Regions from separate parts of the Pseudoalteromonas sp. CNC9-20 genome, predicted to be linked through region 2. Evidence: predicted binding sites of a transcription regulator. Region 2 holds the regulator's gene; the other holds the start of a gene.
The links. Region 2 encodes LexA, which represses DNA repair genes until DNA is damaged. Its sites were predicted from a motif close to TACTGTATNNNNATACAGTA; they were not measured.
Positions count from the first base shown of each region.

Region 1: MHM89_RS13955 (YebG family protein) is a predicted target of LexA. The motif match lies at 1,376-1,395, and genes of this name have one in related genera.

Region 1 covers NZ_JAKRFS010000005.1:277,585-292,667, reverse strand. Annotated here, with positions in the region: gene dsbB (disulfide bond formation protein DsbB) at 43-564, shown strand; gene MHM89_RS13965 (DUF6170 family protein) at 561-863, shown strand; gene MHM89_RS13960 (ComEA family DNA-binding protein) at 899-1,195, opposite strand; gene MHM89_RS13955 (YebG family protein) at 1,412-1,723, shown strand; gene MHM89_RS13950 (amino acid aminotransferase) at 1,780-2,973, opposite strand; gene MHM89_RS13945 (GAF domain-containing protein) at 3,002-3,667, opposite strand; gene MHM89_RS13940 (fused response regulator/phosphatase) at 3,803-5,497, opposite strand; gene MHM89_RS13935 (STAS domain-containing protein) at 5,490-5,795, opposite strand; gene MHM89_RS13930 (translation initiation factor) at 5,916-6,245, shown strand; gene sixA (phosphohistidine phosphatase SixA) at 6,249-6,716, opposite strand; gene MHM89_RS13920 (insulinase family protein) at 6,881-9,589, shown strand; gene MHM89_RS13915 (EAL domain-containing protein) at 9,803-11,902, shown strand; gene MHM89_RS13910 (hypothetical protein) at 11,973-12,272, shown strand; gene MHM89_RS13905 (FxLYD domain-containing protein) at 12,411-12,863, opposite strand; gene MHM89_RS13900 (hypothetical protein) at 13,229-13,420, opposite strand; gene fadJ (fatty acid oxidation complex subunit alpha FadJ) at 13,620-15,083, opposite strand, start outside.
Region 2 covers NZ_JAKRFS010000004.1:6,630-21,712, reverse strand. Annotated here, with positions in the region: gene MHM89_RS10335 (methyl-accepting chemotaxis protein) at 1-584, opposite strand, end outside; gene MHM89_RS10330 (chemotaxis protein CheW) at 616-1,098, opposite strand; gene MHM89_RS10325 (chemotaxis protein CheA) at 1,095-3,191, opposite strand; gene MHM89_RS10320 (response regulator) at 3,204-3,566, opposite strand; gene MHM89_RS10315 (STAS domain-containing protein) at 3,580-3,849, opposite strand; gene MHM89_RS10310 (SCO family protein) at 4,009-4,614, opposite strand; gene cyoE (heme o synthase) at 4,604-5,512, opposite strand; gene MHM89_RS10300 (COX15/CtaA family protein) at 5,527-6,516, opposite strand; gene MHM89_RS10295 (transmembrane cytochrome oxidase associated protein) at 6,527-7,030, opposite strand; gene MHM89_RS10290 (SURF1 family protein) at 7,017-7,706, opposite strand; gene MHM89_RS10285 (DUF2909 domain-containing protein) at 7,781-8,083, shown strand; gene MHM89_RS10280 (cytochrome c oxidase subunit 3) at 7,983-8,858, opposite strand; gene MHM89_RS10275 (cytochrome c oxidase assembly protein) at 8,878-9,420, opposite strand; gene ctaD (cytochrome c oxidase subunit I) at 9,420-10,994, opposite strand; gene coxB (cytochrome c oxidase subunit II) at 10,991-12,124, opposite strand; gene lexA (transcriptional repressor LexA) at 12,443-13,060, opposite strand; gene MHM89_RS10255 (HNH endonuclease family protein) at 13,280-14,029, shown strand; gene MHM89_RS10250 (STAS/SEC14 domain-containing protein) at 14,095-14,460, shown strand; gene MHM89_RS10245 (DUF924 family protein) at 14,461-14,991, opposite strand.

The DNA.
Region 1 (15,083 bases), on a different contig from region 2:
GGCGTGGCATAATCAGCCCATCAATAACGATGTGAGTTAACTATGAGCTGGTTAGGTAAGTTATCGCACCAACGTGCGCCTTGGGTACTGTTAGCGGTGATTGCCACCGTATTCGAAGCAACTGCTTTGTATTTCCAATATGCCATGGACTTAGCGCCATGCATTATGTGCATTTATCAGCGTACAGCAGTCTTAGGTGTACTATTTGCGGCCTTACTAGGCTGTATTAATCCACAAAATATGTATTTACGCCTAGTGGCGCTGGCGAGTTGGCTGGTTGCCAGTATATGGGGTTTCTTGCTCGCCAAAGAACATATCATGATGCAAACCACCACAGATCCGTTTGCCTTCGTATGCGAGTTTGAACCTAACTTCCCAAGCTTTATGCCTTTACACGAGTGGCTGCCGAGCTTTTTTGCTGCTACCGGTGATTGTGGCAACATTGATTGGCAATTTATGGGGTTATCAATGCCTGGGTGGATGCAAGTGATCTTTGCGGTGATGGCAGTCGTTGCAATTATCATTACCTTAAGCAGCTTTTTTTATAAACCTAAGGCTTCATGATTTACTTTCTTCCCAGTCAAATTCCGAAACTCAAGTCGCTCAGTCACCATGAGCGACTCGCTATAGTGGCGGATTCATTAAACAGGCTATCAGCGCAGCGCCGAGTCATGCTCAATATTATTAAACTGCTGCTGATCACCCCACTATTTCTGCTGCTGGTGCGCTTTGAAGGCTGGCACATGTTACCATGGCTGCTCTTAGCCGGCATCGCCTATCCTATTATTGTGCTCCCAGTGCGCCATGCATTCGCACTGTTTCACCTTGATGAAGCCATCGCCGCACATAAAAAGGGCAACTAAACGTTGCCCTTTGGTTTATCAGCAATACTTTGCCACTATCTTACCTTCACCAATTCCCGAATTTGCGCCAACGTACTTGCACCAATACCTGGCACAGCGTCTAGCTCATCAACACTACGGAAATTGCCTTGCACCTGACGATATTCGATGATGGCGGCTGCTTTAGTGGGGCCAATGCCCGGCAGCGATTGTAGCTGTTCTTCGGATGCTTGGTTAATATCAAGTTTGGCTGGGGTTACCTGCTCACTCGCTTGTTGAGGTGCCTCAGCAGCGACCACTGCTGGGGTAAGTACAAGCGCACAGGCGGTGTAGAGTGCGGTTAGTAGCTTCATGCTTCTCTCCTTAGAAGTTAAAGTAAAAATCCGTGTTACTTCAAAAGTAAATAAAGAATAATTACTGAGATGTGTCAAATAAAACTAACGATAAAGTCGTGCTTTTTTGTGGTAAAAATGCTTAACCCTTTAAAAGGAATGATTAAAACCCTTGACGGGCGAATCGCCAACCACTACCCTTACTGTATAAAAAAACAGTACCCTTGAGGAGAAGCCATGGCTGTTGTAACTAAATACGTTGTAGAACGAGACGGAGTCGAGCGCATGACCTTTACTAGCAAAAAAGAAGCCGATGCCTATGATAAGATGCTCGATATTGCCGAAAGCTTAGAAGAGTTATTAGGCGGCGTTGATGTTCCCTTAAGTGAGCAACAAGTAGAAAGCCTGTCGTTGGAAATAGCAAAACAAAAAGACGACTTTATGCACGTACTTAAAGGTACCAAGCCTGCAGCAAAGGCCACAAAAAAAGCCAGCAAAGAGCCAAGTGATAAGGAAAATGTTACTGAGCTCAAAGCCAAAGAGGCGTAAAGCTATTTCTTAGACATAAAAAAAGCCAGCATTGCTGGCTTTTTTTATCATTCGCGTTACTTAGTAACCGCTGCAACGGCATCGGCAAAGTAATCGATATTATCTTTGCTTACCCCTGCCACATTTACACGGCTAGAACCGACAATGTAGATTGAGTACTCTTTTTGTAGGCGTTCGATCTGTTCTTTGTTAATCCCTAGGAAAGAGAACATACCGTGCTGGCGTTCAATAAATGAGAAGTCCATACCTTCGCATTTGTCGTTTAACTTATCCTTAAGCAATGAACGCAAACCATTGATACGAGAGCGCATGTCATCAAGCTCTTGGTGCCACATCGCAGTTAGCTCGTCGCTACTAAGAATAGTATTAACAATATCTGCACCGTGTGCCGGCGGCATCGAGTAAATACTGCGTACCACACTGAGCATCACTGAATTAGCAATATCAGCGGTGGCTTGATCTTTTGAGATCACCGAACAGGCACCAATACGCTCACGGTATAAGCCGAAATTTTTCGAACATGACGAACAAATGATTAGCTCATCTACCTGCGAGGCCAAATGGCGTAAACCCGCAGCATCCTCATCCAAACTCGTACCAAAACCTTGATAGGCGATATCAACCAGTACTGTAAAGCCTTGAACTTTAGCGATTTCAGCTACTTTTTGCCACTGCGCAAAATTCAAGTCCATGCCGCTTGGGTTGTGACAACATGCATGTAACAGCACCACATCACCCGCAGGCACTTGGCTGAGCGTGTTCACCATGTCATCAAATAACAAACCCTTGTTATCATAGTCATAGTAAGGGTACTCTTTCACATTCAGGCCAGCCGCTTCAAATAGGCTAATGTGGTTGGCCCATGTTGGCGTAGTCACCCACACCGTGGCTTGCTCATTACAACGCTTAATGAACTCTGCCGCCACCCGTAACGAACCCGTGCCACCTGGAGCCTGAGCTGTACGCACACGGTCCGCTAGCAAAGCCGGGTGAGCATCGCCAAGTAGCAGTTGCTCCATTTTCTGACAATATTCCAAATTACCGGCCAGCCCAATGTATGACTTAGTGGTTTCATTGGCGAGACGAAACTCTTCAGCCTTTTTAACGGCCTTCAATACAGGGGTTTGCCCTTGCTCGTCTTTGTATACGCCAACACCTAGGTCAATTTTTTTGTCATTGGTGTCGGCTTTAAACGCAGCCATAAGCCCAAGAATTGGATCTGTCGGTAAAGGTTTTAATTGTGAGAACATGGAACTCTCTTTATTATCTCAGGTTAGGTTAGTCCTGACGGCTGGTTGGTAAGTGCTTGCTAATCTCTAAACACGCAGCTATTAGCAACGCAACCTGATCAGGGGTAAAAAACTTGTCGGTAAATGCTTCAGCATCAATAATGCCCACTACTTTACCTGTCTCGTCATAAAGCGGCAAGCAGCTTTCTGCTTTCACTTTGGGGTCACATGTATAGTATTCGCCACCGTTGGCAACATAGTCTTCCACATCATTTATCACCCGAGCAACCCCGCTGAGTGCAACCTGCACATTATTGCTGGTTGTTGCAAAGTCAGGGTTAATAGGAAAAAGAGGGCGACTAGGTGCGCCGTAATAAGCGAGCTTAAGTAGCTGTGGCTGACCTTCAATATGTTGACTTTGATAAATACCAAACCAGTCTACGCCACTTTCTTGAACAACAAAATCGACAATCGCTTGAAGCTTTCTCAACTTTGCTTCACTGCTTGAGGGCAAATGTTCGCGTAAATCGAAGGGCAGCTCTTGCAGATGACCAAATAAACTACACGCCCCACCCTCGCCCAACTCAGGAATTTGATATTGCCAACAAACATCGGCACTCGCATTGTTAAGGTATTGCTGTAGCGCCTGTTGTTTATTCGCCACTAATTTGGGCTCAGCGCTAAGTTGTGCATTTTCTAAGTAGCTTAAAAGCATTTAGCCATCCAAACATCTAAACATTTAGCCGGATGCTAGCACACCTTTTTATTGCCGTGCAATACAAAACCGTCACTTCGACACTAAGCCAGTCATTTAAAGGTAAAAATAGGGTTCTGAGGCAATATGAGAGGGTTAGTCGATATGGTAGCGAATGCGTATTTCATTTCCCGCTTGGTTGTATTCCACATCTTCCGCCAGCTCTTTAAGTAGCTCAATACCACGACCATAGCTGTGTTGGAGTTGGCTACCTGCAGCTGGCTCGAGGGAAAAACCAGCTCCCGAGTCTTTAACGCTTAAAAGCAATGTTCGTTGCTGTGGCTGATAACAAACTCGCAGGCATATCTCACCTTCGGTGAGTTCGCTTAGGCGCTGCTCACGCTCACTGTAGTATTGTAAGAAGCCGTCGTCATCGGCCTTTAAAGCAGAGTCTAACCCCAAAATACCGTGCTCTAGAGCGTTGTTATAAGCCTCTGATAACAATATAAACAGTGTCGATTTGTGGGTGTTCAGCCCTGGCAAGTGACCAACTAGGTCCATCAATTGCGCCACTGGGTCCACCGTTTTCAACTCCTCGGCACTTAACACCACCTCAAGCTCAATAGGGAGCGGACTTATAGTGTGATTAATAGGTTGTAATGGCGCTTGAGGTTGCGGGTCGATAATCACCACGCTGTAATCGTCTTGTTGATCTTCATTACCGGTAAAATAGTGCACAGCGGCAATGATGTTGTCAGTACGGATCATCGCTTGCGACGCCAAGGTGCGTAGCAAACCGCTGTAGCCAAATTGGTGCTGTTGTGCATTTTCGGCCTCAATGATGCCATCGGTGTAAACCACGATACGGCTATATTCATTGAGCGTGACATGGCGCACATCACGCTCAAACTCCTCATCATCCAAAATACCCAATGCCATGTGTTTTGATTCGAGCTGACTAAGCATGTAGCCCGAATGGTCAATAAGGTAACCATCAGGCAAGCCGCCCATCCAAAACGTCGCACTTTGTGCATTGGCACTAATTTCGAAAATAGTTGCAGCGCAAAACATATGCGCCGGCAACAAATCGTATAAAGCGGCATTTAACTCTCTGGCTATATCTCCTACGGCCAAGTTTTTTTCCACCATAGTGTAGAAAATACGCGCCACTGGCAGCGCCCCGGTGGCAGCGGCTAACCCATGCCCAGTGAAATCGCCTAATAGATAATATTGCGAGCCATTTGGCCCCAAGGCATTGAGAAACACGTCGCCATTAAACATAGAAGCGGGCGACAAGTGTGAGTCGACCCCCTTGGGTTTATCCTTATGTTGCAGGGCATTATTGAAAATATGCTCGACTAGTTCGTGTTCGCGTTCGGTTTGATTTTGATAATAGGTCAACGCGTCCGTTTGCTTTTTTGACTCGCTGACTAAATGGCGAATACGCAGGTGTGCATGTAACTTGGCTCGCAGTATCTGTAAATCGAACGGTTTGGGCATAAAGTCGTCACCGCCTACGTCCAAACATCTTGCCAATGAAGGGTTATCTTCCAAAGCGGTAATAAAAATAATGGGGGTATAAACTCGTGTATTGGTGCGTTTAAGCTCCGCTGCCGTTTCATAGCCATCCATTTCGGGCATAAGAATATCCAGCAGTACCACATCAACATCGTGAGCCTGACATTGCGCTAGTGCCTGAATGCCATTTTCAGCTTCAATGACGCGATAGTTGTCACGCTCCAGCATCGCTCGCAGAATACGCCGGTTCATGGACTCATCATCAACAATGAGCACTAAGGGCAAGTCTTCGCTAAGCCCATGTGAAGGAAAGGAAATGTACTTTTCAGTCAATGGTAAATTTCTTATCGAAACGCGAAATTTGGAGAATCTTTTTTAACTGAGGGTTTGCATGGCTGATGGTAATGCCCTCTACCTGCCCCTTCAGAGCTTTATGCATATTGAGCAACATACCCAACGCTGAGCTATCCATGTAACTGGTTTCTCGCAGGTCAACTTCCACGTGCTTAGTGTCGGCATGAACATCTGCATAAGCTGTACGAAAATCTTGCACAAGATTAAAGTCAAACTTTTCCTTTATCACTATCACTAGTTTTTGTTTTTCCTCAACATAATGCTGTTGTAAACTCATACCCGCTCCTAAGCCACTGATAATCTACCTGTTTAAAATATAAACCTTGCCAGCCATTTCGCAATGACAACACCAAAATATGTTAGGATGACACTTTATCTTTATTAATTGGAGCAACCCATGAGCGATAATAACTTGGTTTACTCTACCGACTCTGGCCGCATTCGACCTGAAAAACAAAGTGAACAGCCGGATGTTAAGCTTTTTAAAGACGGTGCACTGCGTATTGAGCGTCAAACCAAAGGACGCAAAGGTAAAGGTGTCATGCTCGTTGTAGGCATTGATCCAAACGAGCATGATATGAAAAAACTGGCAAAAACCCTGAAGTCAAAAATGGGCCAAGGCGGCGCCGTTAAAGAGGGAGTGATTGAGATTCAGGGCGACGATCGCGACAAGCTCAAAGGTTTGCTTGAAGCTCAGGGCTTCAAAGTTAAAATTGCCGGCGGTTAGCCTCTAGTTAGGGCTATATAACGCCTGCCAGCGCGCTCTCATGGTGGCCGGATCATAGTCAATATGAGCCACCCCACAGGTTGCGAAAATGGGCATTTGCTCAGGGCAGAACTCCGCGACCATGTAACTGACGATTGGCATGTGTGCCACCACCAACCAAGTGTCTATTTCAGTATGAACTTCGGTGAGTGCTTGTAAGTAGTCAACGGCGGTTTTCGCATTAGCGCTGGGGATAATGTCATCGCACGTTTGCTCCAAGGTGAAACCTCGGCAATGTTCTTTGACACACTCGGCCGTCTGCTGAGCGCGCACATAAGGGCTCACTAACAAGCCTTGTGGATTAAACCTTTGTGCTAACCATTGGCCTACATGATCAGCTTGTTGCCGACCTCTTTGAGTCAGTTCGCGCAAGTGGTCCTGCGCTTGTAGCGCTTGAGCTTCCCCATGGCGCATGATTAAAATGGTTTTCATTGCAAAGAAATCAACTAATTAGCAAAAAAGTTTTAACCTAAAAGCTAGCCATCTTGGTTGCATGTTCGCTATAGTCTAGCTTAACCATCGATATTCGGGTAGGCACCAAGCCGTAACAGCTGGCCCTGAACGTCTTGCAACTTCTCTAGTTTCAGGAGCATTGTTTGAATATCAGCCGCAATGATAACAGACTCTACCAACCGCTGACACTGCCCAATGGTCTTAGGGTGTTGTTGGTTGAGGATCAAGACAGCCAAAAAGCCGCTGCGGCACTGACAGTGAATACCGGGCACTTTGATGATCCTTGGCACCGACAAGGGTTAGCGCATTTCACAGAGCACATGTTATTTCTCGGTACCAAAGATTTCCCTGCCTCCGGAGAATTCCACGATTTTATCAGTCATCATGGTGGCAGCAGTAACGCTTGGACTGGCACCGAACACAGTTGCTACTACTTTGATGTCGCCAACGAGCATTACTACCAAGCGTTAACACGCTTCAGCCAGCTTTTTTATGCACCGTTATTTAACGCCGAAGAGGTCGATAAAGAACGTAACGCCATTGACGCCGAGTTTAAACTTAAAATAAAGGACGATGGCCGGCGCATATACCAGGCGCACAAAGAAACGGTGAACCCAAAACACCCTTTTGCCAAGTTCTCTGTGGGCAACAGCAACACATTAAGTGATGAGCAAAACGCTATTCGCGATGATTTGCTGGCTTTCTTTAAGCAACATTATCAAGCCCAGTGGATGACATTGGTATTGAGCGGCCCTCACTCTTTGTCTGAGCTCAAGCAATGGGCTCTGGAGCTATTCACCCCCATCTCTGGCACCCAGCAACCTAAACCTGCGATCACCGAGCCATTATACCGAGAGCAGGACTTGGGGGTTGAGCTGCATATTGAGCCGCACAAGCACTTACAAAAGCTCATAATTAGTTTTGCTATGCCCAGCATTGATGCCTTTTATAAACACAAAACGGTGAGCTTTTTGGCCCACTTATTAGGCTACGAAGGCCCGGGTTCCTTGCACTCACTGCTAAAAAATCAAGGATGGATCAATGCGCTATCCGCAGGTGGAGGCATTAATGGCAGTAACTTTAAAGATTTTAATATCAGCCTCGCACTCACCGATGAGGGCATTGAGTATTACCAAGACATCGTTGAAACGGTGTTCGCCTATATTGCGCTGATAAAATGTCACGACGATAAGCTGTCGCCGCTGTATCGTGACAAGCAAACGTTGTTGCAAATTGCCTTTGATAACCAAGAGCGAGTTCGCTTACTCGATTGGGTCAGCGGTATCAGCGTGAATATGCACCACTACCCCAGTGAGCATTACTTGTACGGTGACTACCTGATGACTGGCTTTGATAGTCAGCAATTTGCTGAGGTACTGCAATGGCTGACTCCCCATAATATGCGTCTGGTGCTAATCCACCCCGGCGTCGAGCCAAGTCGCTATACAAAGTGGTATAACACGCCGTACCGCATCAACGCACTCGATAAAGATTGGTTAACCGCGCTGGAGAGTATTGATACGCCACTCAATACCATGTCTCTGCCAAGCACAAACCCCTACCTACAGCGTCCTTGCGTGCTTCATGAATTAGTGGCGCCAGGCAATAAACCACAAAGGCTCGCCACTCATCCAGGACTTAATTTCTGGTTTAAGCAAGATGCGACCTATCGAGTTGCTAAGGGTCACTTTTATCTCGCTTTGGACTCAGAGCTGGCGGTCAAAGACGTGCAGCACATGGCGCTGACTCGTTTATTTGCCGATCTGTTTATTGATTGTGTGGCAGAGCAATTCTACCCTGCTGAGTTGGCTGGACTGAATTACCATATTTCATCGCATCAAGGTGGGCTGACTTTACACACCGCCGGCTTGTCATCAAGCCAACTAGAACTGGTGCAGGGTCTATTGCAAGCCCTGTTTCATGCGGATATTTGCACGAAGCGCTTTGCTGAGTACAAAAAGCAGCTAGTGCGCCACTGGCAAAGCAGTAACCAAAATAAGCCTGTCAGTGAGATTTTCAGCCGAATCGGCGCGCAGATTATGCCTTGGAATCCCACCCCGACGGAGCTTGCTCAGGCACTTAAAAGCACCAGCTACATGCAATTTAAACAGTTCCGCCAAGCGTTTTTCGAATCCGTGCATGTAGAGGCGTTTTTACATGGTAATTGGCGCCCTGCCGATGCCTACGATTTTTTACGTTTGGTGCAATCTCATTTACGTACCCGCACGAGTATCGACAGCATTAGCCGCCCACTGAATGAAATTACGCAAGTCGACACTCATCACCTAAAACTGCAATGCAGTGACAATGCCATGGTCATTTACTACCAAGCAGAGACCGCAGATATAAAAGAAAAAGTATTGATGATGGTTGTTAACCACCTGATTAATCAGCCCTATTTTCATCAACTGCGTACACAGCAGCAATTAGGTTATTTGGTCGGTGCAGGCTATGCACCGTTTAATTCTCGCGCTGGACTGGCATTTTACGTGCAATCACCCAATGTCGATGCGCACACGTTACTTTCTCATCACCGCGCCTTTATTAAGCAGTATGTTCAGGACTTTGCTGAAATTGATGAGCCGCACTGGCAACAAGCCAAGCACAGCCTCTACCGGCAAATTGCCGAAAAGGACAAGAACCTGCGCTTGCGTTCACAACGCTTCTGGTTAGCAATTAGTAACCCGGGCGTCGATTTTAGCCTGCAAAGTAACTTATTAACGACACTTGATGCTATCTCCTTGGAAGACGTACGACACTATATGCAGCAGCTTTTTTCTCCTTCGCGGGCTCGCATGGAATGGCTCAGTGACGGGGTTAAACAGTCGCAACAAGCCTTGGAACACGCATAATGCTTTACTCAATCAACGGCTTGAATTAACCTAGCATGATTGTAGTAATTAGAATAACAGTGTGTGTTTAGGTCAGGTTGTAGAAAAGGCTTAATAATAAGCGGATTGTTGCTTGTCAGTGGGTGCTCGTTTGCTCATGAGCAAGCGCACATGCTGTTCGACTCCCCTTTACACACGGTTGTTTTATCATTACTTCTTGCCCTGTTATGCGTTATGACATTCAGTGTTATTTCGTTGCGCCGCTCACGTAAGAAATTAGCACGCTCAGAACAACACCTAAAACTGACCTTAGAAGGCAGCGGTGACATCCTCTGGGATTGGTATATAAAAACCGGTGAGGTCAAACGCGTTAATGATGAACATGCCAATCACAGTGCAACCACACAAAGTTTTTGCATTCCCCCGAACCAAGCGCTAATACACCCACAGGATTTACCTCGCGTTCAAAGTGCCTTGCGCGCCCACCTTGCACAAAAAACAGCGTTTTTTGAAGCTAACTACCGATTGCTTGACAAACAGGGACAGTGGCGATGGATGCTAGATAGAGGAAAGGTGGTAGAGAAAGACGCCCAACTACAACCGCTGCGTATGAGTGGTACAATGAAAGATATCGACGATATCAAAACCACTGAGCAGCGCTTAGACCTATTTGCTAAATGCGTTGAGAATCTCAGTGATGCGATGGCCATATATGACCATGAATTCAAGCTAGTTGATACCAATCCTGCATTCACCGAATTGTTCTCCTTATCTCAGAAAAAGCACCAAGGCTTGGCTTTTACTCTTCCGGGTTTGAATACCAAGCAAATAAGTACACTGAAGCGCCAAGTGCAACAGCACAGCCATATTCAGTGTGAAGTGTCAGTGCGCAGCCAGCATGGCAAAAGATTAGCCATGGAACTGAGCGTGGACCCAGTGCTCAACCAACAGGGCGAGGTAGACTACTATATTATGGTCTACTCCGACTTAAGCGAGCGCAAAAAGACTGAACAAGCCCTCAATGATTTATCTAATCAAGACAGCCTCACTGGGCTTGCCAATCGAAACCAATTTTTTGTCGACCTCGACACCTTAATGAAACAAGACAGCCACCACGCCATGATGGTGATGGACTTGGATAACTTTAAAAAAATTAATGATTCGTTGGGTCATCAATTAGGCGATAAGCTGCTTATCAAATTAGCCCAGCGTTTAAGTGAGCGTAAGCGCCCGCAAGACACTTTTTATCGCCTCGGCGGCGATGAGTTTGCATTAGTGATGCGCGGCACCAACGACATTCATACTATTACCGCGATTAGTAACGACTTTTTGCAAACCATTGCAACACCATTTCGGATGATGAACCATGAACTCGCCATCACCGCCTCTATTGGCATAGTATTGAGCCCGGAGGATGGCGTATCGCCACAAATTCTATTAAAGAACGCTGATACCGCAATGTACCATGCTAAGCAACAAGGGAATCGTTACTTATTCTTTAATGATGCGATGAACCACCAAGCGGTTAAACGACTGCAAATTGAGAACTTAATGCGTTTTGGTCTTAAGCGGGATCATTTCGAGGTTTTTTACCAACCGAAGATGGATATCGCCACTGGCCAATTAGCCGGAATGGAAGCGCTGGTGCGCTTTATAACCCCGAAAAAAGGGTTGATCAGTCCTGGGCAGTTTATTCCCATTGCCGAAGAAACCGGACAAATTATCGAGATTGGTGAAGTAGTATTAAAAAAAGCCTGTCGCGATGTAAAGCGCTGGCGCGATGCCGAGCTATTTTCTGGGCGAGTTGCTGTAAACTTATCGGCGAAACAGTTTGCACTGCCTGATTTAACCGATCGTATCGACGCCCTACTGCAGCAATATCACCTTCCCGCCAGTGCTCTTGAGCTGGAAATAACCGAGGGCACCGTAATGGACAGCCCAGAACAAGCAATCGCGATTATGCACGCCCTAGTAGGGAAAGGGATTCACCTCGCGATGGACGACTTCGGCACTGGTTATTCATCGCTGGCCTATTTAAAGCGCTTCCCATTGCACACATTGAAAATTGACCGCGCCTTTATCGTTGATATGGTTAATGAACGAGGTAAAAACATGGTCGACTCGATTATTACCATAGCGCAAAACTTAGGTCTTCATGTGGTTGCTGAGGGCGTTGAAGAAGCCAAGCAACTGCAACAATTAAAGCAGTTGGGCTGCGAAACAATGCAGGGCTACTACTACGCCAAACCGCTTTCAGCTGAGCAATTCGAAGCATTTTTATTGCGCGAACGCAGTAAAACGCAAGATCAGCATCACTTGTCATTGGTGCAATAACCACAGTGTGACGCGGAATCAATGAAGGCTTAGCAAGAATATTTAGGCCGCTGTTAAAAGGACTTTAGAAATGAAAAAAGAATTCACCTTCACCGTCAAAGGGCACCATATTAGAATCATTAACTCCTGGTTCCACGGCGCTAAATTATATGTCGATGGCGATTTGCGAGATGTCGATAGCAGCCTCATTGCCACTGGCAAAACTGCACTGCTATCCGCTAATTTGGGTGAGTTGGGGATTCTCGAGGTGTTCCCATCAGCGCTAATAAGCGTTGAGATGGACGCCTATGTGAGCAAAGGCGATGACAGAGCCCGCGTATATAGTTCCCACCAGCGTCTCAATCTAAAGGAGCAGAGACTTCGGCAGTAACGCCCACTACCACGAATAAAAAGGGCCGCATTGCCATCTCCAAAAAGACCGGCAAAGGCCCTCAAGCGCAGTAACTCACCAAGGCGATAGGCACAAGCGCCTGCCTACACCTCTTACCAGCAGTTGGCTGCGAGACAATCAAATCCACTTAAGTGTTAACTTCGCAGAGTGCACTCTTTCACTTTGAGTCTTGAACAAGTTACAGTCGATTTCAACGTAACTGACCTCACCGGGAGACAAACTTATCTCGGCGCCTTTACCTGAACAGTTGCCAATAAATCGGCCGTTGGAATCGAAGGTGGACGCAACAACCCCCATCGCATACAACTCATCGTTAGAGATATTCCTGAGCTCGGCGGTGATCTTAACGCGGCCATTCTCCTTAAATATCTCCGATAAACTCAGCTCATAGTCAGATGCAAAGTCTTCAAACGAACTCATAGCGTGCAAACGTACGTTTTTCTTAAAACCCATATCGACAGAAGCGGCTATGGTTAAGCTATAAACACTGGCCAAGCCTATAACTGAAATAGCAAAACCAAGCCCCCAAAAAAACCCTTTCAATACTTCATTCATACTTTTAGTTAACATAATACTCTCCTTGGCTAAATGCCTGCATGTTAGGGGTAGCTCTCGCTAGGGGAAACAGTAACCCAGTGGTTCCCTCACCCAAGCAGTTTTAATGATGATCTATTTGGTTGTACAAAGACAATCACTCGCGGTAACAAATTCACTCTGTGGCACTGATGAATTGATATGATTGTTTGGGGAAAAACGTTATGAAACGAGGCTTATAGTCTAAGTTGGATGGTGCCATTAGCCTATGGCACTCACGAGCCTCGCAAACGAACCACGGCTGCTTATTGTTCAGTGCTAAGTTATATGTTGCATATCAGGGTGCACGCATTAACCTTGCCTATTCCCTTTTCGTACTGCTCACGCAATGTTTTGACTCTTTAAGGTCGCCAGATGATACCGCAGTGGGCAACGCTGCGCATTAATGCACGACGATAATGTACGTTAAACAGCGCTAACGCGACCGGGCCAATTAAGCCACCCGCCAGCGCCCAGCGTTTTGCTGGCATGCCTTTAAACGAGGCCACAAAAAACAACAACAAAGCAAAACACACACTCACTAACAACAACATACAACCCCCACTGAATGTAGGCGCGCAGTTTAGCATTTTTACGCTCAGTTATTAACCACACCAAAGTCGTAAGTTCATCACCCCAAGCAGCAACTATAGTGCCTTTTTAGCGCCTTTGAGCACGTCGCGGCCTAAGCCTGTGGCATAAAAAAGCGCCGGTTAAAAACCAGCGCTAAGTGTTAGGCGATTGGCAGAGCCATCAAGATGGTTGCGTCGAGGGGTCATCGGTCCCCTGCTCTACAGTACCCTGCTCAACTGTGTCCTGTGGCGCCGCGTCTTGGTCATAAAAACGCTGCCCTTTTTCAGCCATTGCCACCAAAGCGGGGGCTGGCGTGAACACCTCGTTTTGCTGGGCGTAGCTCGATAGCGTTGAGCACACATTGCTCAGCCCTAACTTATCCATGTAACTGAAAGGTCCGCCATGGAAAGGTGGGAAGCCAATACCGAAGATGGCACCAATATCGCCATCACGGGCGCTCGCAACAATGCCCTCATCCAAACAGCGCGCCGCTTCGTTAAGCATTTGCATAACACAACGCTCGGCTATTTGCTCTTTGTTCAACTTCGGAGCCGGAGTCACGCCAAGAAGTTCGTACACTGACTCGTCAGGCTTTTTGTCCTTTTTCGAGTAATCGTAGAAACCACGGCCTGATTTGCGTCCTAGTCGCTTGTTATCGATTAAGCGGCTAAACGCATCAGGGGCTTTAAAACGCTCACCCAGTTCTTTTTCCAAGATAGGCGCTATCTTAGAACCAATATCAATGCCCACTTCATCAAGTAAGGCTAATGGTCCCACTGGGAAGCCAAATTCAACCAAGGCTTTGTCGATTTTCTCGATTGGCTCACCGGCTAGCAATAGGTTGGCTGCTTCGTTTACATAAGGCGCCAAGATACGGTTTACAAAGAAGCCGGCTTTATCCTTCACCACTATGGGTGTTTTGCCTTGTTTACGGGCAAAGCTCACCGTACGGGCGATGGTCTGCTCGCTGGTGCCTGCATGGGGGATAATTTCCACCAGCGGCATTTTTTCTACCGGCGAGAAGTAATGCAAGCCAATAACATTCTCTGGGCGCTGCGCTTGCTCAGCAATTTGGGCAATGGGCAGTGACGAGGTGTTACTAGCGAAAATAGTGTGTGCTTGGGCATGACTTTCAATATCGGCAACCATTGATTGCTTCAGCTTGAGATCTTCAAATACCGCTTCAATCACCATATCTACGTGCGCAAAGCCACTGTAATCAGTGGTGCCGGTGATCCTGCTCATCTGCTCTTGCAACTGCGCTTTGGAGATAATACGACGCTTGCGTTTTTTCTCTAATAGCTTGTAGCTGTAATTCATCGCCCCACTAATGCCTTTATGGGCAACGTCTTTGACACGCACCGGTACGCCCGCTTTGATGGCACTGACATGCGTGATACCGGCTCCCATTAAGCCGCCGCCCAGCACGGCTACTTTATCGGTGCTCGGAGCATCATCGGCGCGCCACTCTTTTTTCATTTCCGTGGTAGCAAAGAAGATACCGCGCAGCGATTTCGATACATCACTCATCACCAAATCGGCAAAACCGTCGGCTTCGGTTTTGTAGGCTTTGAGGGTATCTAGCTCAACGCTGGCGCGTACTGCCTTAATAATATTATTCGGTGCAGGGTAATGACCACCGGT
Region 2 (15,083 bases):
TACTCAGGGCTTGCCGCCTCCTCAGGGGCGACAAACATGCGATGATGCTGGCCTTTAATCTCTTCCAAGCGGTAGCCCAAGGTTGATAAGAAGTTATCATTGGCAGTGATAATGGTGCCATCTAACTCAAACTCTATCACCGCCTGCGCCCGTGATATCGCTTTTGCTCGTCCTTCTAGCTCGGTTCGCTTGAGCTTAGATTCAGTAATATCGGTGGCAAACTTGACCACCTTAACGACCTCACCCTGCTGATTCATGACGGGGTTATACGATGCTTGGATCCAGATATCTTCTCCAGATTTGTCTACACGCCGAAACTCATCGCTAATATATTCGCCGGCGCTTAAACGCTGCCAAAAACGTTTATATTCGGGGCTTGAAGCCTCCTTGGCGTCGACAAATAATCGGTGATGTTGGCCTTGGATTTCTTCAAGGTTATAACCCATCACGCGCAGGAAGTTATCATTAGCGGTTAAGATATTCCCCGATGGGGTGAATTCGATCACTGCTTGAGACCTGTTTAATGCCTTTAATAGCATTGTGTCTTCATTTGAAGTGTTTGATTCCTTAGTAAACCAGCCCATGCTTTTCCACCCTGTTAGTACTTGTTCGCCATTAACAATCGAGTATTTTTGGCAAATCCAGAAGAATGACCATGGTTTCCCCTACATTAACGAGTCGCTCCACTAATTCGTTGTCGCTTGAATCGTTAAATTCCGGGATCCCTTTCGCATCCTGTTGATTAATTGCGTAAACATCGGACACAGCGTCAACCACCAAGCCCATTACCTTAGTTTTCTCTCTTACTTGCTCTTTAACCACGATGACGACCGTCAGTGGTCCGTAAGGCTGTGGCTCAATCCCAAAGCGCAAACGCAAGTCAATGATCGGTACGATAGTTCCCCTGAGGTTAATGACCCCTTTGATATAATCTGGGGCATTAGGAATCGCGGTTATTTCCTCCCAACCACGTATTTCTTGTACACTCAGGATATCCATGCCGTACTCTTCGTCAGCCATCATGAATGTCAGGTATTGCTGAATGTGACCCTGATTATTCTGCAAGATAATATGTTCGTTAATGCCTTCTACTTTCATACCTGCTCCTCATGCAGGGCTGCAGCATCAATGAGTGCCTCTTGTGCACCTGGCTTTTTCAAACCGGCCATTTTGGTTAACCCGGCAATATCAACGATCAGCGATACCCGCCCATCTCCGAGAATAGTCGCACCGGAAACACCATCAACCTTCTGATAGTTCGCCTCTAAACTTTTTATTACCACTTGCTGTTGCGCCAGTAAGTCGTCCACCAGCAGACCCACTTTTTGGTTATCACACTCGACCACGACCAGAAGAGCTTTATCAAGTTCGGTAATGACATCATGATGATTGAACAGTTGGTATAACCGTAAAATGGGAATGTATTCATCACGCAGCCGCAGTACCTCCAAGCTTTTGCCGACCCGGCTGACCTTATTCGTATCAATTTGTAATGACTCAACGATAGTAATGAGCGGCACAATATAGGTATGTTCGGCAATGCGGACCAGTTGACCATCTAAAATAGCGAGCGTTAGTGGCAAACGGATGGTAAAAGTTGACCCCGTTCCGGGTGTCGACACCACTTCGATAGAACCGCTTAAGGAGCTAATGTTCTGGCGCACCACATCCATCCCGACGCCGCGCCCGGAGATGTCACTCACTTCGTCGGCTGTGGAGAACCCTGGTTCGAAAATGAGCTCGTTAATGTCGTCGTCACTGAGCTCTTCATTGCCATCGATTAGGCCATTAGCGATGGCTTTTTCTCTGATTTTTTCGGTATTTAGGCCTCGGCCATCGTCCATTATTTCAATCACAATATTGCCGCCTTGGTGAAAGGCGTTGAGTGTCACCGTGCCAATTTCAGGTTTACCACTTTGTTTACGCTGTTCTGGCGTCTCTAGGCCGTGATCTAACGAATTGCGCACTAAATGCACCATGGGATCAGAGATCTTCTCCATCACTGTTTTATCAAGCTCGGTACCCTCGCCAAGAATTTTTAACTCCACCTGCTTACCGAGTTTTTGCGATATATCTCGCACTAAACGTGGGAATCGGCTGAATACAAAGCTAATTGGCAGCATGCGAATACGCATGACATTTTCTTGTAAATCGCGGGTATTATGCGCTAACTGTGCAAGCCCTTCCTGCAGCGCAGCCAGGGTATTTTCGGTCACTTCCTGCTCACCCAGTTGGCTGAGCATGGATTGCGTAATAACCAGTTCACCCACCATATTGATTAACGAGTCAATTTTATCTATGCCAACACGGATGGAAGTCGACTCATTAGATTTAGCTTTATTTGCTTTGCCTTTACTTGCCGGTGCTTGAGTCGCTTGGGCCACCGGTTCGTTTTCACTTGATTGCTGTGCAGCATCATCGTGCTCCAGTGGTTCAGTCGGCGCGGATGATTCCTGCTCTGAGAACAAGCCTCCGCACAGACTAATATCGATATCAGCATCATCTTCTACCCACTCAAACACTTCCTTAATTTGCTCTTGTGTTGCTTCAGTTTGCAAAAATACTTTCCAAGACATGAAGCATTCATCACCCTGTAGATTCTGAATTTCAGGGATGGCGGATAAATCAGCTTCAACTTCAATGGATCCGAGATCACCCAAGTCACTGAGCATAAACAGGGGTTCATTGCCTGTTTTGAATAAATGATGGTGCGGTTTAAATAAAATTTGATAGGTGTTAGTTTCTGCTTGCTGCGACGGTGAAGCGCTCGCTTCGTTTTCGTTGGCCGCCACTTCCCCTTCACTTAGACCGAGAATTTCCTCAAATTGTTGCTGTAGCTCCTTGGCAGTGTCTAGCTCTGGCTCTTGTTCGCTTTGCAGTGCCTGCAACATCTCTCGCAAGCAGTCGACCGAACGCAATAGCAGGTTTACGTGCTGTGCTTCAAGTTGACGCTGACCTTGGCGTATTTGGTCCAGCAAGGTTTCTAAAACGTGGGTAAAATCGGACACTGAAGTGAACCCAAAAGTACCACTGCCGCCTTTGATTGAGTGGGCTGCGCGGAAGATGGTATTGAGCGTTTCGCTATCGGCTTCGCCTGGAGTAAGATTTAACAGCTCACTCTCCATGGCATCAAGGCCCTCGAAACTCTCCTCAAAGAAGACTTCGAAAAATTGGCTGAGATCGATACTCATAGCCGCGCAGCCTTAGCGAATTACTTTTTTCATTACTGCAAGTAGTTGGTCTGGATTAAAGGGTTTAACTATCCAGCCGGTAGCCCCCGCAGCCTTGCCCTCAGACTTTTTATCTAGCCCGGATTCGGTAGTAAGCATAAGCAAAGGGGTAAATTTGTAATCACCTAAGGTTCTTAGCTCTCGAATCAAGGTGATGCCATCCATAACCGGCATATTGACGTCTGAAATCACGGCATCGAACTTATCCTTTTTGGCGATCGCTAACGCTTCACTGCCATCTTTCGCTTCAGTGACTTCATAACCTGCCTTTTTCAAGGTAAAGCTCACCATTTGACGCATTGAAGCTGAGTCATCCACGGCTAGAATCTTCGTCATACCCACCCCTAATTTAGTTTCCATTTAGCGCTAAATAATTGGCTACACCCAAGCTTTGACAAGCGTTTATGAGCGCTTCACTCGAGCCTTCCCATGTAATGCTGTGATCGCCAAGTTGTAATGCTTTTTGTAACGCACACAAAAGCTGAATACAGGCAGTATCGGCGCGAGTTACATCGCTCATATCCAAACATAGATCGCTGCCCCGCTGGAGCTGCTTCAGTAGCTCTGCCTGTAAATTTTCAACTTGTGAAATGGTTAATTCGTTAGGCAACCTAAACATAAATTATGCTTGAGCATTTAACATTTCTCATATCAAAAGCTTAGACCTAGTTAGTTAGATTGCCAGCGAATTTTGTAAAAAAATCTTTAAATAAATAGAGAGTTAGGTGAGTTGGCTGCCTATGTATAGACAACCGAAGGGGGACACGCTGGTACTGGCTCAGCCACCGTAGTAGCTGAGTATAGATTTAAGGTCCTTGATCATGGTGTCTGTATTAATGGTTGGTACACTGCCAGCTTTAAATTCAGGTTTGAAGATAGCCCGTATTTTCCCATGCGGATCGACCAGTGCCACCGAGGCACTGTGGTCCACTAAATAGTCTCCTGTTTGCTCTTCAGTCACTGCATAAATTAGCCCTAAATTCTGGACAAAGGGGTAAAGCGCCTTGTGCGGTCCCGACACGGCCTGATAATTAGGATTAAAGTAATTAATATACTGTAGTCGCTTTTGTGCAGTATCGCGATTAGGATCTACTGATATAAACCAAACGTTTATATCTTCTATGGCAAGCATTTTTTCTACCTGCCGGAGCTTTGCCAAGGTCATGGGACACACATCAGGGCAACTGGTGTAACCTAAAAACAGCAAATCCCACTGCGATTTTAAGTCATCAACGCCGACATCGTTGCCGTGTTGATTTTTCAGCTTAAATGGCTTCACGACTTTGGCTGGCTCATACACCAGCGCATCAACCTCTAATGTCGGCTTTGAACACCCTTGTAGCAGAACAGAAAATAGCGCGGCCGCGCCTAGTTTACGCCACATAAAACATCCACTTATCTATGAATAATGCGACAAAGAGTACCATTAAATGCACAATTGAAAACTTAAAAACGGCCATTGCACTGCGATGGTCCTGTTCGCGCTTTAAACGCCAAGCGTAGGCAATAAACACACCATTAAGAATAACTGCTGATAACAAGTAAAATAGCCCTGACATACCAATTAAATAGGGCAAGACGCACACTAAGGCGAGAATCACGGTATACGCCAATACACATGTTTTACAAAAATCGATACCGTGCGTCACAGGTAGCATAGGCACATTCGCTCGACGATAATCTGCCTCTCTAGCAATAGCTAAAGCCCAAAAATGCGGAGGGGTCCAAGTAAAAATGATCATCACCAAGAGCCATGGTGCTGCAGCAAGTTGCCCCGTTTCACTAACCCAACCAAGCAAAGGAGGCATCGCCCCTGCAAGCCCCCCGATAACAATATTTTGAGGCGTTGCCCGCTTTAGAAATAATGTATATACAACTGCGTAACCCACCAGTGCCATCAGCGTCAAAATGGCACATAGCCAGTTAGCAGCGCTAACCAAAGCAGCAAACCCAAGCCCACCAATCAGTGCTGCAAACATAAAGCCATTGCGCTCACTCACTCTGCCACGGGCCACCGGGCGATGGCGAGTGCGAGCCATTTTCATATCAATTTCTCGGTCCACAATATGGTTAATCACCGCTGCGGCTGCTGATAATAAGCCAATACCCAGTAAGCTCACAGCTTGTAATAGCCAACTGCGCCCCATGTCGGGAGCTAAAGCTACGCCAACCCAAGCGGTTAATACCAACATCAGCACAACCTTCGCTTTGCACATGGCTAAATAATCACGCCATGTGGTGTCTTTACTATCTCCGTACTGCCAATAAATCGCTTTGCTCATAGCCTGCTCCCTTATTAACTTTTTGATTTTTGTAGATAACACAACCGTACTAAGGTCAGTAATAGCAATAGCGCCATCAAGTTATGGGCAAGTGCCACATTTAACGGAATACTCATCTGTACTAACGCGATACCTAAACTTATTTGCGCCACTAAGGCCGCCACAACCCAGCCACACGCCTGTTTAATCATCTGTGATTGCGCACTGCGAAATACCTGCCACATGGCACTGAGCAACACCACGGCGGTAATGAGTGCGCCAAAGCGATGCAATAGATGAATAGACATACGCGATTCGAACGACAACACCCCAAACTCATAATTACTGTGCTCGGTAGGTAGCTGGAAAACACTACTGAGTGAGAACGCCTCACTGCCCGCACACATCGGGAAACCAATACAATGTGTGGCTGCATAATTTGCCGCGAGCCATCCCCCTAAGGCAATCTGTATCACCACCACAACTAACGCGGACAGGCTCCAACCTAGACTTGCTCGCGCTCCGGGGTCGCCACCAAATACGGGCTGAGAATGGGTTCGTAGGTAAAGTAACCACAGTAAGCTAGCAATGGAAAAGCCACCAAGAAGATGCCCCATCACCACCAAAGGTTGTAAATTCATGGTCACCGTCCACATGCCCAGTAAGGCTTGGAAAATAACCAGTAACAACAACACCATTGGTAGACGCAACGGGACATGGGGCAACTTTGCATGGCGTAATGCATACACTGCTAAAGCTAGGATCAATAAGCCTAGGCCGCCGGCAAAATAGCGATGCACCATCTCTTTGAGGGCTTTACCTTGATCTACCTGCGCACCAGGAAAGTGCTGCTGCACTTTTTGTATTTCATGGGCTTGATCGGGTACGGTGAGAAAGCCATAACAACCGGGCCAATCCGGGCACCCAAGCCCTGCATCACTTAAACGTGTATAAGCGCCCAAGCCCACCACCAACACTGCGAGAATGGCAGTGCATAACACCAGAGTTTTATAATTTTTTGTCATACTGGCCTCGTTAGCTGCTGCGAGAATAGTTAAGTAGTTTTTTAATGTCTTTTAGTAATCCTTTATGGATAAGTCGATTTTGCTGCTCCTGCTCAGCGTAGTCATATTCCAATACCACCAAACCATGGCGATCTATCAAGTACAGATGACCTGCTTTTAATGCACTGGGCACTGAATCCACATGCAACACCTCGGGTACCTCGGCGCTGCGTGGCCTCTCCCCTAGTACTGCCATGCGCACCTTACTTTGGTTTTTCCCGAGCGCTACATAGAGCGACTGCATGTCTTGCCACTGAGCTTGGCAAGGGCCACAATCAGCTTGATTCACTAGCGCGATAGTCCAGGGCGACACGGGGTATTGGCCCCACTGTTCAAGTTCCACCTGCTCACTCATTAAAGTGCCGTTATTACTGGTACTTGCTGGTAGCCAGCCACTTTTAAGAACGGCAATAGCCGCAACAACGGGAATAATGAAACAAGCAATAAAAATCACTAATGGTTTACGATTTGTCATACCCTCTCCTTGCACGCCAAAAGGCGGTAAGCGCAATCAATAACGCCGCTAAGGCGATGAGAAACCACTGCCATGCATAGGCTATATGCTTTTCTGCAGGCATGGTCACAGGCTGGTAATGTGGCTCGGTAGCAACTAACGGCGAAGGCGTTTGCGCATACGCCATAAAATTATAAACGGGGACTCTCGCTTGATTCGCGATTTGTGTTATGTCGATTTGCTGTACACGCTTAGGCCAACCCATTGATGGTGAGCTTTGCGCCAAGGTAATTGACCCTAACGGGCCTTCTTTAATGAGCACATCATCAAGCGTTATCTGTGTCGGTAGCTGCAACTGAGGCAGTTGCTCACGTGTTGTTGGCGCAACAATGAAACCAAGGTTGACCAGTAGCCACCGACTAGCTCCTTGAGGCATAACCAGCACCAATACGTCGTAGCCAACCCGGCCTTGATAAACCTGGTTATCAAGCAACCAGTAGTGCTGTAGCACACGACCAGACACTGCGGTTTGCATACCTGTGGCATCAACATCTGAATTGATCAGGCGCTGAGCTTGGGTAAAAGGAATGCGCCCTTTACTGGCCCATTGCTGCAATAGCTGCTCGCGCTCTTGCTTTTGCTCGGCGCGATCTAACTGCCAGAAACCCAAGCCTACACAAGTACTTACTACTAACACGACAATGCTACTCCACAAAAATGCGCTAAGCTTATGAGTATTCACTCGCACACCAATTAAAGGAAAACTGCACTGTGCTTATAAAAATTATTATTGTTGCGCTGCTACTTTTTGTCATATACACCTTATTCCGTGCCATGTTGGCTATGCTGAAGTCTGACTCCAAGGTGCCGATGTCGCACTACTTAGGCAAACGTGTTGCTTTGTGCGCCATCGTCCTGATTATTATTTTGCTCGCACAGCAAGCTGGCTTGCTGCGCTTTAACCCTTCTCCGATCACAACACATACACAAATACGAATAGACACAACCACACCACATCAACAAAGTGCCAATACCAAGCCGCAGCCTGAAATGCGAAGTGCTTTTCACTGCTAAAGTGCCCTTTGATTACGCGAATGAGTACCACGGTAAGCATGATCGCCCCTAAGGTGACATGCATACCGTGGAAGCCTGTGAGCAAGAAGAAGGTATTGCCATAAATACCCGAGTCTAACTTAAGGCCTAAATCCTGATATGCGTGAATGTATTCTTCACCTTGAAGAAACAGAAATATCGCGCCGAGTATCACCGTCAGAGCAAGAAATACCGTAAGCTGTTTACGGTTGTCTTTCTCAATTGCAGTATGCGCAAACTGTAAAGTCACCGAAGAAACTAGCAAAATAATGGTATTAATTAGCGGCAAACCTTGCCATCCCATAGCCTGAGTTGTATCACCGCCTGGTGTTAGCTCTAGCGGCCATGAGGCGCTAAATTCAGGCCATAACACTTCGTTGGTCATCAAGTTATTACCCTCACCACCAAGCCAAGGTACAGCCAACATACGGGCATAAAATAGCGCCCCAAAAAAAGCGCCAAAGAACATGACTTCTGAGAAAATGAACCAGCTCATTCCTTGTTTAAATGAACGATCCATTTGCGCCGAATACAAGCCACTTTGTGACTCATTAATCACATTGCGAAACCACCCCACCAGCATGTACACCAGCACCGCAATACCAGCAATAAGCCAATAGGTACCAGAGCCACCGCCTTGCTCTAACTGCATAACGCTAAGACCCGCGCCCACAGCGATAAAAAACAACGCAACAGCCCCCACTATCGGCCAGGGGCTTTGCTCCGGAACATAATATTTTTCGTATTGATTACTCATTTCGTTAACCTCGCTCGGTTTATCGCGCTTGCGCTGCGAGTAAGTCTTGTCGCTTAGCGCTGATATCAAAGAGGGTGTAAGACAGCGTTAATTCCTCATACTCCTGCGGCAACGCAGGGTCGACATAAAAGCGCAATTGGTATTCAAGCCGTTCATTGGCTTGTAGCGGCTGCTGGTCAAAGCAAAAACACGCCAATTTGTGTAAATACTTGGCTGCGAGCCCTGGAGAAACAGATGGAATAGCCTGCATGACTCGCGGCTCACCACTGGTATTCGCTGCGGCGAATGTCACCACTGTCATCGCCCCGGGTTTCACCACCACTTCTTGCTTTTGCGCTAACACTTCAAAGGGGGCACCACTTTGCGCATGGGTTGTAAAGCTCACCGTCACTTCGCGAGAGTCATCCACATGCTCGCTTTGCTGCGCCTGTTCGAGTGAGGGCTTACCATTAAGCCCTGTTACTTCGCAGAACACGTCGTAAAGCGGCACCAAGGCAAAGGCGAACGCAAACATGCCAATGACGCTGATGACTAGTTTCTTTAATAACGGTGCGTGGTTCATTACTGCACCTTAGGTGGCGTTTCAAAGGTGTGGTAGGGTGCCGGAGATGCTACCTCCCACTCCAAGCCTTCTGCGCCATCCCACACTTTCGCTGGTGCTTGCTCTCCAGCCTTGATGCACTTGAACACCACGGCAACGAACAGCAGTTGAGAGAGACCAAAGGCGAAACCACCAATACTGATAATGGCGTTAAAATCAGCAAACTGCAGCGCATAGTCTGGGATACGTCGCGGCATACCCGCCAAACCTACAAAATGCATGGGGAAAAACAGCACATTAACGCTAACCAACGACAGCCAGAAATGCCATTTCGCTAACGTGGTGCTATACATGTGCCCAGTCCATTTTGGCAGCCAGTAATAAGCAGCGGCCATAATCGAGAACACCGCCCCTGTCACTAAAACATAATGGAAGTGCGCCACCACGAAGTAGGTGTCATGGTACTGGAAATCCACTGGGGTAATTGCCAACATCAATCCTGAGAAGCCCCCGAGGGTAAACAACACAATAAAGGCGATAGCAAACATCATTGGTATTTCAAAGCTGATGGCACCGCGCCACATAGTGGCTACCCAGTTAAATACTTTTACTCCCGTTGGCACCGATATCAACATGGTCGAGTACATAAAGAACAATTCCCCGGCCAGTGGCATACCGGTGGTAAACATATGGTGGGCCCACACCACAAAAGACAGCAAGGCGATGGAGGCCGTGGCATATACCATGGACGAATAGCCGAACAGTTTTTTGCGTGAAAAGGTAGGAACTATGGTGGAGATAATGCCAAACGCTGGCAAAATCATAATGTACACTTCCGGGTGACCAAAGAACCAAAAGATATGCTGGAACATCACAGGGTCGCCACCACCGGCGGCATTGAAGAAATCAGTGCCAAAATACTTATCAGTGAGCACCATGGTCACCGCACCCGCCAACACCGGCATAACTGCAATTAATAAAAATGCAGTGATCAACCAGGTCCACACAAACAGCGGTAATTTCATCCACTTCATCCCTGGAGCACGCATATTAACGATGGTCACAATGACATTAATGGCCCCCATGATGGAGCTTATCCCCATAATGTGAATGGCAAATACAAACAGGGCAGTATTGTCGTTGCTGTAGGTGGTCGATAAGGGCGCATAAAAGGTCCACCCAAAGGCCGGACCGCCGCCTTCCATAAACAGCGACAGCAATAGGATGGCAAAAGCGAATGGCAGAATCCAAAAGCTCCAGTTATTCATTCGCGGCAAAGCCATATCTGGCGCGCCAATCATCATGGGGATCATCCAGTTAGCTAAGCCCGTAAAGGCAGGCATCACGGCGCCGAAGACCATAATCAAACCATGTACTGTGGTCATTTGGTTGAAAAAATGAGGGTCAACCAGCTGAAGTCCTGGTTGGAATAGCTCGGCTCGGATCACCATTGCCATGGCGCCACCGGTTAAAAACATCAACAACGAAAATAATAAGTACAAGGTGCCGATGTCTTTGTGGTTAGTAGTAAAAAGCCAGCGTTTAATTCCGGTTGCAGGCCCGTGATGTTCATGTGTTGCAGCTGCTGTACTCATTGTTCCTCCCCATCAATATAGGCCTGAATCACGCTTGGTTGAACGATGTCTCCGGTTTCATTACCAAAGGCATTGCGTTGGTAAGTAACCACCGCTGCCAACTCTTTAAGCGTAAGTTGACCGACAAATGCCTGCATCGCAGTCCCTGGCTTACCGTGCACCACAATATCGATATGGTCGTTAATATCGCCGGTGGCTATTGGACTGCCTTTAATGGCGGGGAAGACTCCAGGTAAACCAAGCCCCGTAGGCTGATGACAAGCTGCACAGCGCGTGATGTACACTTGCTCGCCCGATGCCATTAGCTCATCTTCAGAGAGGATTTGTTCTAGCAGCTCAGCATCGGCCTGCGCCTGAGCTTGCTTCGCTTGTTTCTGCTCTGCCAGCCAAGCGTCAAACTCTTCAGGGGGTTTTGCTTCTACGACCACCGGCATAAAGCCGTGGTCTTTACCGCATAACTCGGCGCACTGGCCGCGATACGTACCCGGTTCGTTTACGCGTGTCCAAGCTTCGTTGATAAACCCAGGGTTAGCGTCTTTCTTTACTGCAAAATCGGGCACCCACCAAGAGTGAATGACGTCATCTGAGGTCATTAAGAAACGTACTTTTTGATTAGTGGGAATGACCAAGGGTTTATCTACTTCGAGGAGGTAATTGTCGCCCTTATTTTGCGCATTTTTGATTTGCTCTTGAGGCGTTGACAGCAGTGAGTAGAAGCCCACATCGTGACCCATATACTCGTAGTGCCATTTCCATTGTGAACCAGTCACCTTAATGGTGATATCGGCCTTTGTTGTATCCTCCATAGCAATCAGGGTTTTGGTGGCCGGAACAGCCATGGCTATGAGAATAACAAATGGAATCGCTGTCCAAAGTATTTCTACTTTGGTGCTTTCATGAAAGGTAGCGGGGGTGACCCCTTTTGACTTGCGGTGTTTGAGCAGCGCCCAAAACATCACCGCGAAAACAACCACACCAATCACACAGCATATAATAAATATGGTCATGTGTAGTTGGTAAACATTTTCGCTAATGTCAGTTACCCCTTGGCGCAAGTTGTACTTGCTATTCGCGGACACCAATTGAGGGAATAACAGACATAGCAACATGAGGGAGCTCAGCTTCTTCATGTGTACCATCTCCTTATTGTTGCGCAATGCAAGGAAGAGGCGGTTACAGCTTAATACCCAATCTTCGTTATTATTATGCTTTTACCAGTCGACAACTTTGACCCTAAATAAACTGTTGAAAAACCGACCAGCAAAGCCTGTAATATAACCAATTAGTCAAAGATTGAGCTAATAGCAAGTTAATACACTATTTTTGTTTACGTTTTATTAATAAATTAACAGGAATATTCAAGCTGTTAGAAAGCACTGTGGCTAAGGAGGGAACATGGGGAAAGCCCCTAATAACAGACCTATTAGAGGCAAAATAAGTAAATTTAATTACATCCAGTCGGCGTTTCGGATCACACCTACAGCTAAGCCTTCAATATTAAAGGATTCGTTCTCTAAATCGACTTCAATGGGTGTGAATTCTTCATTCTCTGCATGCAGCAGAACCTTACGCCCAGCTTTTTCTAAACGCTTCACGGTGACATCTTCATCAACCCGCGCGACCACCACTTGGCCGTTTTCAGCCACCTGAGTGCGATGTACCGCTAATAAGTCGCCATCCATAATGCCGATGTCTTTCATACTCATGCCATTTACGCGCAGCAAATAATCTGCAGCAGGCTTGAACAGCAGTGGGTCTATCTGGCAGTGACTCTCTATATGCTGTTGGGCAAGAATGGGCTCGCCCGCAGCAACGCGGCCAATTAAAGGCAGGCCCAATTGTTCGGGTTCTTCTTCCTCGACCAATTGAATACCTCGACTCGCGCCAGGCTTCATTTTGATTACGCCTTTCTTAGCCAACGCCTTAAGATGTTCTTCTGCGGCGTTAGCACTGCGAAACCCCAGTGTTTGTGCAATTTCTGCACGCGTCGGCGGCATGCCGGTATCTTTAATAAAGACTTTAATCAGCTCAAGAATTTGCGATTGGCGTTTAGTTAATGGGCGCATACAACTGGGTTTCCATACAGTACATTTAACTGTGAGTATATACAGTTAAATGAAAATCGCAAATAAAATCAGGGAATTTGCTGACCGTTGCAACCTTAATTAATGCAACTTCGCTTTTGTTCATATGCAACCTCACCTCATACTCATAAAGTGATAGGTGACGAATGCGCGACAATGCTTTAAAGTAGCGCTGTTTTAGTCATATTATTAAGCAGTTAGATGACTCGCCAAAGTGTATTTTCAGCGTTCCTTTTACTTATTTCGGCACTGACGATAGGTGCGTGCAAAGCCGATACGGTCAAGATGTCGCGCAGCGGCCTTTGTCACCCTGAAGATTCGGCTCATTATCAACGCACTCAATCTTTTACCCCCTATGCGAACTTAGAAAGCTGTCTAGCAGACGGTGGACGTTTACCAAAGAACTACACTCAACAAACATCAGAAAATAGTTATCATCGGGATAACTGGCCACATTGGTTAGACACCGATCACGACTGCCAAGACGCCCGTGCTGAAGTGCTGATTGCCCAATCACACAGTGATGTAAGCTACACTACTCAAGCGCGCTGCACCGTCACCAGCGGCCAGTGGCATGACCCTTATTCGGGGCAGATACTACGCAATGACGATGATTTAGATATAGACCATATTGTGCCGCTTAAATTTGCCTATGAACACGGTGCTGCCACCTGGAGTCGTTCGCAAAAGGCACAATTTGCCAACGATATGGAGAATTTGCTTGCTGTTGATGATGGCCTAAATCGTAGCAAAGGCGCAAAAGGCCCTTGGCAATGGTTGCCGCCGCATCAAGATTACCGCTGTCAGTACATTCAGCGCTTTAATTACATCATGAGCAAATATGACCTTCGCTACTCGCAAAACGAAAAAGACCAAGTTCAGAGTTTGCTGCAAAGCTGCGTAGGTGAAACTTTAAACCTCAGCGCACTACCTACAACCTTGCACCAATAACCAACCGCTTGTAAGTAAATATTCTATATTGATAGAGCATCTAATGAACTCGTTGGCGAGGATATATGCTCAATATCACTATAAACGAAACACACAATACCGCTCTACTTGAACCACAAGGCCAGCTGACAGCAGAAGACTTTGCAGCAGCCGTGCGTATTATCGACCCTTATATTGAACAGCATGCAAAGCTACATGCTCTCATTATTGCTACTGAACACTTTCCGGGGTGGGACTCATTTGCCGCGTTACTCTCTCATCTGCAATTTGTGCGCGACCATCATCAAAAGGTGAATAAAGTAGCCATTGCCACCAATTCGTTGCTTGGTGACTTTGCCCAGCACCTTGGCGCACACTTTATTCATGCAGAAGTTAAATCCTTTCGTTATGAACAACGTGAACAAGCGAAGCGCTGGGCACAAAGCCCTTAACTAAAAGCGGCTACCAGGCTGATTTAAAAACGCCTGCTCAGCGTCGCTCGATTGCCGACCGAGAATATCATTACGATGTGGATAACGCCCAAAACGGTCAATGATTTCTTTGTGAGCCAGCTCATATTTATAGTTACTTAAGGGCCGAAAAAGCTGCTCGGCCACCACATGAATCGCCTGGCTCTCACTGTGCATATAGGGCATGTATAAGAAACTACGCTCGGTATCATCAAGCTCTAAAGCAAACTTTTTCTCCACCGCATTCTGCGCCAAACATAAAGCCAGTGCATCGGTTGCAAACGCTTGGGCCGTATCGCGGAACATATTACGAGGAAACTGATCCAGCACTATAATTTCACATAACGCGCCTCGAGCAGATTTTCGCCAAGAATAAAGCTCGCCTTGGCGCGCTGCCTCGTAAGTAGGTAAAAATTGCTTTTTTACTGTGGCGTCAAAGTCGGCGCTTTTTTTAAACCAATCCTGTGGACTGCTGTGAGTAAACCAAAATTCGTAAACGGATTCATATTGCATGATGATCTAATGGCGAAAGTTTGCTTTCGTCCGGCAACTATTGTTTAGTTACAGCTAAGGCCAAAAGGTAGTAATTCGCAAGCTCTGAGGTA